3 regions of the Rahnella sp. ChDrAdgB13 genome follow, and region 1 is predicted to be linked to each of the others. Evidence: predicted binding sites of a transcription regulator. Region 1 holds the regulator's gene; each other region holds the start of a gene.
The links. Region 1 encodes CRP, which controls carbon source genes, mostly activating them, when cyclic AMP is high. Its sites were predicted from a motif close to ATGTGANNNNNNTCACAT; they were not measured.
Positions count from the first base shown of each region.

Region 1 (4,676 bases):
ACTGGTTATCGACTTCGCGGATATTGAAGAAGGGATGGGGCGCTTTGAGAAAGCTGTGGCAAAAGTTACAGGCTGACTGCTCCCCCCTTGCGAAGGGGAGATCGACGTTTTACTTCTATCCTGCAATAGCTGAACGGTTTTACTTTTGCTCCTTCCCCTTTCACGAGGGGAAGGCTGGGATGGGGTGTGGTTTGAGGGCAACTCAGACAATTAAGCCGACCTTAATACCCCACCCCTCCCTTTCGCAGGGGAGGGAGTTATAAATTACGCCCGCCGCGTTAACCAGATCCCATGATGTGGTCTCTGCTTCCACGCCAGTGACGAAATAGTATGCATCACACTCAGATGCGATATCACCCTCCGCAGGTGGCGTTCCATTTCGGTCAGCGGCATATCCGGATGCAGCTCCGGCGCATTAAACAAGGTGTTCTCACCACCGGGCCCGTCGTAAAGCAACCGTTGCTGACAGCTTTGCAGCGCGATTTCGCAGGTCTGCAAATACTCCGTCGCCAGTTTCTCCGGCAGCATGTAGTGCTCGCGGGCGAGAATAGTCATCGCATTGATGTGCTCGACAATAAACTGACTGTGCGTCACCCACAGACGCATATCCGCCAGATAATGCGAGTTAAAGCCCGGTTCCTGCATTGCCTGATTCAGTGAGGTGAACAGTTTATTATGCGCCTGATTGACCTGCATTCGGGTGTAAGCGAGTTTCGCGGCATCCGGATTTTCCTCAAGCAGTAACCGGATTGCGTTCTGATAGGTTTCCAGCGCCTGATGCGCATTCTGGCGCAGCAAACCGCTTTGCCATTGCGGCCACAACCAGATGGTGCCGCCGAAAGCCAGCGCACAGCCGATCAGCGTATCTATCAGCCGTGGTACGAGAAAGTGTACGCCATTCATCGCCAGCAGTTGCAGGGTATACACGGCTGTCACTGTCATACCTACCATTGCCAGCCCGTAGTTTTTGCGTAAAACCGTGTAGGACAACAAAGTAATCAGCAGCATGCAGAGCAACGTGGTGCTTTCGGGTAATTCCAGCTTCAGCAATCCGGATGCAATCAGTAATCCGGCCAGCGTCCCCAGCGCACGGTGCTGGATACGTACGCGCGTGGCGTTATAGCCGTTCTGGCTGACCAGCATGATGGTCAGCAAAATCCAGTAGGGCTTGGGCAGATTGAAAAACAGACCAAGGCTGCTGCCAATCGCCAGGATGATGCCAAGCCGGGCAGCATTGCGCAGCGCGACCGATTTAAAGGAAAGATAACTTTTCAACGCCGGCCAGAAAGGTAAGCGGGGCTGAGTGTTCATCAGATCGCGTCGGTACAGCGGACGTTGTGTCCGCAATAAACGCGCAATGCGGCTGAAATGGTAATAGCAAAATTGACCGACCGGATTCTCCGGATTGCGCGCGGCTATTTTCTCCAGCGCGGCCAGTTCGTTGGCCATCGTAAATCGCCCGGATAAACGGTGATAAAGAATGTCATCAGCGATGACCCGCAGACGGGCGGAGATCACCTGCGCATTACGTCGTATAACCGCTTCGGCGTGGCTTTCTTCCACCAGCTTTTGCACTTCTTCCGGCTGATGCAGGCTCACCGTGATGTGTTCCTGCAAATCGAGTGCGACCTGAAAACGCTGGAACAGTCGCTTATGGTGATGATGATGTCCGTGTTGCGGCAGCATGTGCAGTTGCTGATAAAGCAGGGCAATCAGATCGATAACCTGTTGCTGACGCGCCAGCAGTGGCGGTAGCGCGGTTTCAGGATCGGTGTGTTGCGTCAGCAGGCTGTATTTCGCCTCGAAGTAATCTGCCAGTTGCAGATAGAGCTGGCTGAGGGTTTCGCGCATCGGTTGTTCTTTTGAAATACGAAACCACGCCCAGTTAAAGATACCGTACCAGGCGGTGCCTGCGGCGAACAGCGCCGGAGCTTGCCACATCGGGCGCAGACCCACCATGCTCAGCGTGAAGATGGTCGCCACCAGCGCACCGGGCAACAGACGCGCATGCAGCGGGCTGATTTCACCGGTCACGCCCAGCAGTAACGCCAGCGACAGCATGATGAGCGGCAGGGGAATGTGCCAGCTTTCCAGCATCACTTGCAGCAGAATGCTGCTCAGGGCAAAAAGCGTGCCGCCGACCATCAGACGTTTGAAAAAGCGTTTGTGTGGCGTATCCAGACCCGCGACATTGCAGCAGGCCGGGCACAGGGAAAACAGCAGACCCATTTGCAGATTGCCAAAAAGCCAGCAAATGCCAACAGGCAGGCACAACACCAGCGTCTGGCGCAGCGCGTAGTTAACTTCGGGATGATAGAACAGTCTTCGCCATAGCGTCATGGATAAAGCTTAGCCCATAAAAAAGGCGCGACAGTTAGCTGTCGCGCCAATTTCTGAGGGATTAACGTGTGCCGTAAACGACAATCGTTTTACCGTGTGCGGAGATCAGGCTTTGATCTTCCAACATTTTGAGAATACGTCCGACTGTTTCACGTGAACAACCGACGATTTGGCCGATTTCCTGACGGGTGATCTTGATTTGCATCCCGTCCGGATGGGTCATTGCATCAGGCTGTTTAGCCAGATTAAGCAAAGTTTGCGCGATACGGCCTGTTACGTCGAGGAAGGCAAGATTGCCGACTTTCTCTGACGTCACTTGCAGACGGTTTGCCATCTGCGCGGAAAGACGCATCAGAATATCCGGGTTTACCTGAATCAGCTGGCGGAATTTTTTATAAGAAATTTCAGCCACTTCGCAGGCAGTTTTAGCACGCACCCAGGCACTGCGTTCCTGCCCTTCTTCGAAGAGTCCCAGCTCGCCGATGAAGTCACCTTGGTTAAGGTATGACAGTATCATTTCTTTGCCTTCTTCATCTTTAATCAGGACGGCAACCGACCCTTTCACGATGTAGTACAGCGTTTCGGCTTTTTCACCTTGGTGAATCAGCGTACTTTTAGAAGGATACTTATGTATATGACAGTGAGACAGGAACCATTCGAGAGTCGGGTCTGTTTGTGGCTTGCCGAGAACCATTTGCTATTATCCTCTGTTGTTATCGCTGCCCAAAATCACAGGGCTCAGAGTTCCCTGTACGGCACTTACTTTAAAAAGCGCCCTTTCAGCATATAACTCCCCAGAAATGCTGCAAGCGGATGTCGGAGTGAAACAGCCTGATTATTGCTGTTAACACCGTGGGTTCTGTTCTTAAACCGCAAAAACCGTCACCGCAATTTACTGGAAAGTATGTTTCGGCTTTGTTTGTAACACAGGTTTGCAATGCTGTCTTCTGTTGTCTCGCTTCAGCATGATGGCGATCGGGTTACGTTGCCAGTTTTTGGGTGAAAGGGTAGTCTGAGGGGAAAATTTGACGAATTTATCCACCGGGAGAAGAGCACATGCACGCACGCGTAAAATGGGTAGAAGGGCTGACGTTTTTAGGTGAGTCAGCGTCGGGCCATCAGATCACAATGGATGGTAATGCGGGCGACAAAGCCCCGAGCCCGATGGAAATGTTGCTGATGTCGGCGGGCGGTTGCAGCGCGATTGATGTAGTGTCTATTTTGCAAAAAGGCCGCAACGACGTGCGTGACTGCGAAGTGAAACTGACGTCTCAGCGCCGCGAAGAAGCACCGCGTCTGTTCACGCACATCAACCTGCATTTCATCGTCACCGGCAAAGACCTGACGGATAAAATTGTGGAACGCGCAGTCAGCCTGTCTGCGGAAAAATATTGCTCCGTTTCCCTGATGCTGGGCAAAGCCGCGACAATCACCCACAGTTTTGAAGTAGTGAACGCCGAATAAGTCACGACCAGTGATACGACTGGCACTGACTTCGCAGTAAATCCAGAAATCGCCGCGCGGCAAACGTCAGCGGCGATTTCTGCGAATAGAGCACGCAATATTCCGCTTCCGGCAGCGTATCGATATTGAGCAGGCAAAGCCTGTCCTGTAAGCCGAACGGCGCGCGCATGGCCTTCGCCACAATCGTCAGATAATCCGACTGCAACACCATATTCAGCCCGCACACTACCGAATCCGTTCTTACCGGCGTTTCCCCGGCTGGTGCGTTAAAGCCGTTCATCGAAAGCTGAATCTGCTGGTAGTAACCCATATCCGTTTCCGGCAACACCCAGCGCGCGCACTGCAATTCGTCGAGCGTGGTGGCATCTGCCAGCGGATGGCCTTGCCGCGCAATCACACCAAAAGGGGCGCTAAACAGCGGCTCACGCACCAAATCTTCCAGCGGAAAACCCGGCCCGGCGGTCCCGACGGCAAAATCGAGTTTCCCTTCACGCAGCGCCGGTAACAGCGTCGAAAGCTGGCCTTCTTTAATCAGCAGTTTGGACTGGGGAAATTGCGTTTTGAACGCTTCACTAAGGGCCGGAAATACCGTCAGCGCCAGCAGTGATGAAAACCCGATAGCCACCGAACCCTGCGAATACTGATTAATCTGCCGGATCTCATCCGCCGCGCGTTCAAGTTCTTCGAGAATAAACTGCATGCGCTGCGCAAAGGCACGGCCGGTTTCCGTCAGCGCCATGCCCTGATTGCCGCGCACGATAAGCTGAGTTTCAAGCGTTTGTTCCAGTTCCCGCAAGGTTCTACTGACCGCGGGCTGCGACTGATTCATCGCCCGCGCCGCGCCGCGAATACTGCCGCTGCGGATAACCTGC
Region 1 is NZ_JAEMGT010000012.1:109,592-114,267, forward strand. Features, by position in the region: gene J8X26_RS05120 (aspartate aminotransferase family protein) at 1-76, shown strand, start outside; gene J8X26_RS05125 (YccS/YhfK family putative transporter) at 265-2,340, opposite strand; gene crp (cAMP-activated global transcriptional regulator CRP) at 2,402-3,034, opposite strand; gene J8X26_RS05135 (OsmC family protein) at 3,397-3,804, shown strand; gene J8X26_RS05140 (LysR substrate-binding domain-containing protein) at 3,806-4,676, opposite strand, start outside.

Region 2 (4,676 bases), on a different contig from region 1:
GCGGCAATCTGATTGCGCAGCGCGTGGAACGAGGAATGAATATCTCCCGACCACGCCAGCACGCCATAACGCTGGCTTCCTGCCCAGGCGCAGCGCACCAGATTGACGATTTCGCGCTCGCCTTCCTGCTGTAAACCGTCGTAAAAGCCCTGCGCGAATTTCTGCGGATAAATATTGCCAACTTCCAACACCGGCCCGAGATAATAGCGATAGTTATCAAAATCATAGGCGCGATACTCCGGTTCTGCTTCATCCAGCCAGAAGGTGCGGATCCCCAGATCGAAATAATTTTTCTTCACCTTATCCCAGACAAATTGTCGGGCGCCGGGATGTGTCGCATCAAAGAAGGTACAGTTGCCGAGGAAGTCCAGATTCACTGACACACCGCGATCGGTATTCACCAGATAACCTTTTGATTTCATCTCCTTATAGTTATCAGTGCGGCTGTCAACCGTCGGCCAGACCGACACCATCGTTTCAATACCCAGTGATTTCAGCTCAGCCACCATCGCTTTCGGATCCGGCCAGTCCACCGGGTCAAAACACCATGTGCCCTGATTTGGCCAGTGGAAGAAATCAATCACAATGACCGAAACCGGCAGTTTCCGGCGCTTGTATTCGCGCGCGACTTCCAGCACTTCTTGCTGTGTGCGGTAGCGCAATTTGCACTGCCAGAAACCGGTCGCGTATTCCGGCATGCGCGGCGCGGTGCCGGTCGCACGGCCATATTGATGCATGATTTCCGCAGGCGTGTCTCCGGCGGTGATCCAGTAATCCATCTGCTCTGTGACCTGCGCCTCCCAGCGGGTGATGTTCTTGCCAAACGTCGCCTCGCCAATCGCCGGGTTATTCCACAGCAAACCATAGCCGAGGCTGGAGAGCATAAACGGCACGCTGGCCTGTGAATTGCGCTGTGCCAGTTCCAGCGTGCACCCTTTCAGGTCCAGACAGTTTTGCTGGTACTGCCCCATGCCATAAATCTTCTCATCGGGGTGCGACTCAAACCTGACCGTCAGCTGATGCTTTCCGCCGGGAATCGCTTTGAATTCGCGCGCATCCATTTTCAGCGCACTGATGTACTTATCCTGACTTTTTTCCGTCGCGCCAATCCCCACCGTCGAACGCTGACGCCAGAACTCTTCCAGAATGAGCTCGCCGCGTTGGTTATAAAATGCCAGCTGGCCTTTAATGTTAACCGTCGCCGTGATATTGCCGTTGCGCAGGGTCAGTGTTTCGGTGCCACGGGAGATATCAGCCTGAGGTTGTTCATTCTGTGGGAGTAGTGCCCAGAGGTGGTCATTGAACGCAGGACGACAGGTCGCACGCATACGCAGACTGTTTTCACCCCAGGGTTCAATCACCAGAGTTTGCTGATCGAAATGCCAGAGGATACGGTTTTTTTCGGCGATTAATTCGCTCATGCGGACTCCTGAGTATGCAAGGTGGCCTGACGTTCAGGCTCGTGTTCCGGGGTGATTTTGGACTGATTAATGTGTTTCATGGTGGCGTCGTTGAGTTTGTACCAGCGCATCGACAGCGCGCTGAACATCGACAACACGCCCGGCACCAGCGAGAACAGCGCGATAATGGACAGCATCACCGCAGTATTTTGCTGCGCAGCGTGCGGAATATAACCGCTCATGCCAAGTGTCCAGCCGACGACTGCCCCGCTGACCGCCATTCCCATTTTGAGGATCGCCAGCAGCGTGGAAAACACGGTGCCGTCCATGCGTTTGCCTTGTTTGTATTCACCGTAATCCACCACGTCCGACATCATCACCCACATCAGCGTGGTGGTGACCTGATAGAAGGTCGAGACCAGCAATGTCATACCGACCAGCAGGGAAATCCAAGCCGGAACGAAGAAAATCGCCATGCTCAGAAGACCGGTTAAAACGGCGCACAGCGTGAAAGCCGACAGTTTGCTGCGGCTTCGGGTCAGCGGTTTGACCAGCGCGCTGCCGAGGCTTTTTCCAACAATATGCGCGGCGAGGAGCCACATAAAGTAGCTGGCGTTGCCCAGATAATACGTCACGTAATACATCATCGCGCCGAGACGAACGACGCCGAAGGAGATATTAAAGAAGATCAGCGCGGCCACTACGCGCCACTGGTCGTTACGCACCAGGTCGCGCAGATCTGAGAGGAAATTCGCATGCGTCGGCGGCGCGCTGATACGTTCCTTTGTATTGAGAAAACAGAGTAAAAACATGACCACAGCGATCGAGGCCATGATTGCCATTGCGCCGAAATACCCGTCGAGTTTATTGCCGCCGCCCATCATTTCTGCCAGCGGCATCATCAGGAATGTCGACATCGCGCCACCGAGCGTGGCGAGGAAAAAGCGGTAAGACTGTAGCGAAATACGCTGGCTGTTATCCGGCGTAATGATCGCGCCCATCGAACAGTAAGGGATATTGATGGCGGTATACATCAGCATCATCACGCAGTACGTGACGCTGGCGTACACCATCTTGCCGGTTAGTGTGAGGGATTCCGGCACGGCATACACCAGTAAACAACTCGCGCCAAACGGGAGCGCCAGCCAGAGAATATAAGGTCTGAACTTGCCGAAACGCGTTTGCGTGCGGTCAGCGATCAGCCCCATCGCCGGGTCAACAATCGCATCGGCCACGCGGGCCACAAGGAACATAGTACCGACAAACACCGCCGGTAAACCCACCACATCGGTATAGTAAAACGTCAGGAAAATAATCACGTTATCCAGACCTATATGGCTCGCCATATCCCCCAGACCGTAACTGATTTTTTCTTTTACGGATAATTTCGCTGTCATTTTTCGTCCTGTCTTTTATCGGGTTAAACTCAAAAAGTCAGTCCGTCCGGTGGCCTGAGGACTTGTTATAAAGTGGTTAAAAGCGAGTCACAATTATGAGATATGATTAATTTCTTATGATTTTTAATTTATGTGATACCGGTAACATGCGGGGAATAATGAAGGTACCGCGCAGCGGCAAGTTTTCGCGGCAATAGCTGTTGTTCCTGAAACATAGCCAGCGAGCGATAGCGCGGGTTGTAAAAAGACGCGGAGATTCCAAAGAGGCCCCGTCCGGGGCCCAATACTATTCCCCTAAAAGCGGCGGCACCGACGGCACCATCGGTGCATTATCAATATCCGCTTGCGTCATCCGGAACGCCTCCGGGTAATGCTCCCGGCTGGTGCGCCGTAACGGCTCCGTTGACCGCCAGGTGTATAAACAACGCTGGCACTGATGCACCGTCCAGACCCCTTTCACCGGCGATACCGCCATCAGCTCGATATGCTCACCGGCACAACGTGGACAAATCATAATCACTCCTTAACTCAGTCAGTTAGTGCTCAGGCCTGACGGCCCGCCAGCAGGGAATTCAGTTTCACAACCCAGTCTTTGGTTTCTGGCAAATCACGTACCGGCTGGCTGTAATGCCCGCGGTTATCCGGCGCGACCGGCGTGGTAGCATCGATGATCAGTTTGTCGGTGATCCCCGCAGGAGACGAACCCGGATCCAGCTCCAGCACGGACATGTTCGGCAACTGAACCAGGTCACCCGCCGGATTCACTTTCGCGGAAAGCGCCCACATCACCTGCGGCAGGTTGAACGGATCGACATCCTCATCCACCATAATCACCATTTTCACGTAGCCCAGCCCGTGCGGCGTGGTCATGGCGCGTAAACCGACCGCGCGCGCAAAGCCGCCATAGCGTTTCTTGGTGGAGATGATCGCCAGCAGCCCGTGCGTGTACATGGCGTTAACGGCCTGAACTTCCGGGAATTCAGCTTTGAGTTGCTGATACAGCGGCACGCAGGTCGCCGGGCCCATCAGGTAATCGATTTCTGTCCACGGCATCCCGAGATACAGGGATTCAAATACCGGTTTGGTGCGGTACGACACTTTATCAATGCGCACCACGGTCATGTTGCGGCCACCAGAATAGTGCCCGGTGAACTCCCCGAACGGCCCTTCGATTTCACGTTTACGGCCTTCGATAACCCCTTCGAGGATCACTTCTGAACCCCACGGAACGTCGAAACCGGTCAGTGGCGCGGTGGCGATCGGGTACGGCGCCTGACGCAGCGCACCGGCCATTTCGTATTCAGACTGGTCGTATTTCAGCGGCGTTGCGCCCATCAGCGTAATGATCGGGTCGTTGCCCAGTGTGATAACAATCGGTAAATCTTCGCCGCGCTCTTCGGCTTTATGCAGATGCAGCGCGATATCGTGCATCGGCACCGGCTGGAGGCCGAGTTTGCGTTTGCCCTTCACTTCCATCCGGTAAATGCCGACATTTTGTTTGTCAAAACTGTCCGGGTCAGTCGGGTCGCGGGAAACGACGCAGGCTTTGTCGAGATAGAAACCACCGTCGCCGTCGTTCAGGCGGAAAAGCGGCAGGATGTCGAACAGGTTAATGTCTTCGCCATCGACGGTGTTTTGCGCCCAAGGCGGATTATCGCGGCGCTCCGGTTTCACCGGGAAGGTATCCCAGCGGCGGATGTATTCGGCAATCTGTTCGTTGGTCGATGTATTGGGCGGCAACCCCATCGCAATCGCATGGTTTTGCCAGGAACCGAGCGTATTCAGGGCGATACGGGCGTCGGTAAACCCTTCCACATTGTCAAAATACAGCGCGGGCGCGCCTTCGCCGATACGACCGGTGGCGTTCGCCGCCGCGGCC
Region 2 is NZ_JAEMGT010000020.1:14,791-19,466, reverse strand. Features, by position in the region: gene J8X26_RS07035 (TIM-barrel domain-containing protein) at 1-1,421, opposite strand, end outside; gene J8X26_RS07030 (glycoside-pentoside-hexuronide (GPH):cation symporter) at 1,418-2,797, opposite strand; gene J8X26_RS07025 (non-oxidative hydroxyarylic acid decarboxylases subunit D) at 3,084-3,311, opposite strand; gene J8X26_RS07020 (non-oxidative hydroxyarylic acid decarboxylases subunit C) at 3,341-4,676, opposite strand, start outside.
Region 2: J8X26_RS07030 (glycoside-pentoside-hexuronide (GPH):cation symporter) is a predicted target of CRP. The motif match lies at 2,928-2,945, and genes of this name have one in related genera.

Region 3 (4,676 bases), on a different contig from region 1:
ATGGTGATCGAGCTGTTGCCGGTACGAATACAGCGTGCATAACAACACACCACATCACCCACAGCGACCGGCTTGAGGAACGTCATGCCGTCCACACGAACGGTCACTACGCGGCCTTTAGCGATTTCCTTCGCCTGGATCGCGCCGCCCATGTCCATCTGTGACATCAGCCATCCGCCAAAGATATCGCCGTTTGCATTGGTGTCCGCCGGCATGGCCAGCGTACGCAATACCATTTCACCATTGGGTAAACTCTGTTTTTCGTTCATGTTTGATTGCTTCACAGTGATCAATGTTTTATTCAAAACAACGAAGGCCTTCAAAAGAAGGCCCGTGCAGAAGAATGCTTATTTTTTTTCATCATCCGGCATATGCCGGTAAATATAGATGCCGCTGAGTAGCGTGAAGACCAGCGTCAGAACGGTAAGTCCGAACACTTTGAAGTTAACCCAGACATTCTGTGGCAGCCAGAAAGCCACGTAGATATTTGCCAGACCGCACAGCAGGAAGAAAATCGCCCAGCTGACATTCAGCTTATTCCAGACGTGGTCGGGAAGCGTCAGCTCTTTGCCCAACATGCGCTGAATCAGAGGCTTTTTCAGAACCAGCTGGCTTATCAGTAAAGCGCCGGAGAACAGAACGTAAATGACGGTGACTTTCCATTTAATGAATTCATCATTATGGAAGACCAGCGTCAGGGTGCCAAAAACAGCCACCATGGCGAAGGTGATTAACGTCATTTTCTCAATTTTGCGATACATCACCCAGGTGATGACTAACGCCAGCGCAGTGGCAGCGATCAACGCGCCTGATGCGACAAAAATGTCGTAAAGCTTATAAACCACAAAAAAGACAATCAGGGGAAGAAAATCGAGGAGCTGCTTCATACTTCATTCCATGTTTTATGTATGGGATGACTATACCGGAATCATTTACCGGACAAAAGAAAAGGGCGCCGGAGCGCCCCTGAAAAAGTTATGTCACTATTAAACATGTAATTTCATGTAAAGACGGAACAGATAAATCAGGATAAATGCCGTGATGACATTGCTGAGTGCGCCGAAAATCACCGCGCTTATCATCGGATTCAACGCACTTAACGCGCCGACGAAAAGCATCAGAACCACCTGCGCCAGAATCCACATCAAAACACCCGGCGCAACCAGGCGCACATGGCTGAAGGCCAGACGGGTGCTCAGACGCATGGCTTTAAACATCCCGACCTGCTCTTTACAGGCGATGATTGGCGACATTGACCAGGCAATGGCAATCAGAAACGCAGGCACGAAAAGCAGCGCCAGACCGAGACGGAACATCACGCTGAAGACGAACAGCAAAAGAATTAAGCGCGGCAACACCGGCAAAGAAGCGGTCACCACCTGGGTTACGCTGGCGCGCACGCCCTGTGAAACCAGCTGGATCAGCGTCAGGATCCCGCCAACCAGAATCACATTTCCGGCCAGCGTCGAGAACAGCGCCGCAATGCTGTAGCGGAAAATGGCGCTTTGCTGTTCCGGCGTGACCTGTTGCTCAATGAAACCCATCATATCGGCGACGCTCATGCCCGCCATGTTGTTCATAAGTTGCCCGATAGCATCAAGCTGATCGGCTGACGGGCTTAAAATCCAGCTCAATATGACGGTAATTAATGCGGCCAGCAGGGAAAGCGCGAAAACGCTACTCAGCTGATTACGCAAAAAATTATAACTGTCACGGTACAATGTACTGGCCGTGATAGACATGGACGCTCCTTGGCACAAGCTAAAAATAACAAGGCGGGGATTGTAACCTGTAATAGGCCCCCGCCGATACTTTTGCGCTGACTTCCTGTCAGTCAGCCTGATGAACCTCTGCCAGCTCTGGCGTGAAAGCCCCGACATCAATCATCGGTAAATCCACATCCAGCGGCGGCAGGCCGTAACGCGCACGTGCGCGATCGCAGGCCGTATTGGCGACACCGTTCAGCCCCGACTGATCAAACTCGCGGCAGGGTGTCGGGCGGTTAAGGTAAACAGAACAGGAAACCGATTGTCCCACTTCCCCTTCCAGAGCCACACAGCGAGGCGACTTGCTGTTGGTGCCTTTCATGCAGCTCAAAAAAGGCGTGACTTGTTCTGTCAGTGCCTGCGGAACAACGCCGCCAGCTTCTTCAGATTCAGCCCAATAAAATGAAACACGGAAATAGGCGCAGCACGCGCCACAGGTCATACAAGGATTATTAATTTCGCTCATCTTGGGAAGCTACCGACTCCTTACGGCACCAAACCAAAACCAACAGGGTTCAGGCAAATTACGCAGCGGCATTTTTTTTAGCAACTGAAATTTTTGGGCTTTAATGAAACAGCAAAATCCCCTCGTTTTTGATGCAGATCAATTCCTTTGTTTTTAGAGATTTAGATCGGATTGAGAAAGATGCAATTTATGAAAAATTGTTTTAAAGATGTGATCCCGCTTTGATCAAACCGTACCAAAGAGTAGGTATCATTCGCGCGGCCAATAAATAAACCACACAAAGGGAAGGGACAATGAAAGCAGCATATTGGGCATTAGTGGCAGCAGCGGCATTTCCGGCAATCGCGAGCGCACATGAAGCAGGGGATGTGATTGTTCGTGTAGGGACAGCAACCGTTCGTCCAACCGAAGGTTCAGACAACGTCCTGGGGCTGGGTTCTTTTAACATCAATAACAACACGCAGATGGGTTTGACGCTCGGCTATATGTTTACCGACAACATCGGGATGGAACTGCTGGCCGCGACGCCATTCCAGCATAAAATCGGTCTGAAAAGCACCGGAACAATTGCTGAAGTGAAACAGTTGCCGCCGTCATTGATGGCGCAATACTACTTTGGGGATAAGCGCGACAAACTGCGTCCGTACCTCGGTTTGGGTATCAACTACACCACCTTCTACGATACGAATTTCAACCAGACCGGGCGCGATGCCGGGCTTTCTGATCTGAGCGTAAAAGACTCCTGGGGCGTGGCCACGCAGGCGGGCCTGGATTACAATCTCGATGATAACTGGCTGATCAACATGTCGGTCTGGTGGATGGATATCGATACCGAAGTTAAATTCAAAGCAGGCGGCGAGCAGCAAAACATCAACACCCGGATTGATCCATGGGTCTTTATGTTTGGCGTCGGCTATCGTTTCTGATATTGCCTGTTACGTTGCAAAAAAAAGAGGCGCTTTGGCGCCTCTTCGTATTTCATCAGAAAGATCTCTGATTATTTCAGTCGCATATCGTTCTCGATGGAGCGTACACCCGCCACGCCACGCGTGACTTCTACCGCACGGTTTGCATCTGCCGTTGACGTCACGAAACCACTCAACTGAACGCGGCCTTTGAAGGTCTCAACGCTGATTTCCCGTGATTTGATGGTCTTATCGGCCAGCAGGGCGGATTTGACTTTCGTGGTGACTACGGTGTCATCGATGTAACCACCCGTGCCTTCAGATTTTTTTGTCGGTGCGCAGGCGGCCACGGCCATGACGACCACTGCGGCCATGCAGAAAGCAGACAATGTCTTGAATAGCTTCATAAATAACTCTCCATGCTTTGTTATAAAACCAAAAGTCACCCGATTCAGACTCAGGCAAACAATACTTCGAGCACCCGTATTGTTATTGATTTGCCGAGTGATTTTAGTTTGGATTATTGGCGGGCTTTATACAAATCGAATGGAGAAAAAAAACGTAAGAATTTAAAAGAAACAGAACCTTAGTCAGGCATTGAATAAGGTTCTGTTTGCAGAAGCGCACGCGTTTACGCGCGGGTGGCGGCTTTCATTTCACTGACGAAACGGGAAAGCTGAGCCAGCATTTCTGAAGGCTGATGCTGATTATTCTCTATGATGCGTACCGTCGCGGAACCGGAAATAGCCCCCGCCGCACCGGCGGCCAGCGTTTCTTTCACCTGTGAAGGCTCAGAAATTCCGAAGCCTTGCAAAGGCGGCGCTGCGTTATATTCACGCAGTTTATCCACCAGATGATTCAGCGGCGTCAGGGCGCGTTTTTCCGTCCCGGTCACACCGGCGCGTGACAGCAAATAGGTGTAGCCGCGGCCATGAGAGGAAATCTCGCGCAGCAGATCGTCTGACGCATTCGGCGGGCAGATGAAGATCGGCGCGATGCCGTGACGCAGCGCCGCCGCGCGGAACGGGGCCGATTCTTCAAACGGCACGTCGGCGACCAGCACGGAGTCCACGCCCACGTCAGCGCAACGCTGGTAGAAAGTTTCGATGCCGTTATGGAACACCAGGTTGGCGTACATCAGCAGGCCGATCGGGATATCCGGATGTTTTTCGCGAATGCGCGCCAGCATATTGAAGCATTGTGTTGGCGTCACCCCGGCGGCAAACGCGCGCAGGTTGGCGTTCTGAATCGTCGGGCCGTCTGCCAGCGGATCAGAGAACGGAATGCCCAGCTCCAGCGCGTCGGCACCGGCTTCAATCAGCGTATCGATGATGGACAGGGACAGCTCAACGCCCGGATCACCCAGCGTCACGAAGGGAACAAAGGCACCTTCTTTTTTGCTTTCCAGACGCTTAAATAATTGCTGATAACGTTCCATTAAATTTCTCCCCGGGCAGTCAGGATGTCATGTACGGTGAAAATATCTTTGTCGCCGCGGCCAGAAAGATTCACCACCAGAATTTGTTCTTTCTCTGGCGT
Region 3 is NZ_JAEMGT010000017.1:62,528-67,203, reverse strand. Features, by position in the region: gene yciA (acyl-CoA thioester hydrolase YciA) at 1-269, opposite strand, end outside; gene J8X26_RS06380 (septation protein A) at 348-887, opposite strand; gene J8X26_RS06375 (YciC family protein) at 987-1,742, opposite strand; gene J8X26_RS06370 (YkgJ family cysteine cluster protein) at 1,831-2,232, opposite strand; gene ompW (outer membrane protein OmpW) at 2,526-3,158, shown strand; gene J8X26_RS06360 (BON domain-containing protein) at 3,230-3,544, opposite strand; gene trpA (tryptophan synthase subunit alpha) at 3,769-4,575, opposite strand; gene trpB (tryptophan synthase subunit beta) at 4,575-4,676, opposite strand, start outside.
Region 3: ompW (outer membrane protein OmpW) is a predicted target of CRP. The motif match lies at 2,359-2,376, and genes of this name have one in related genera.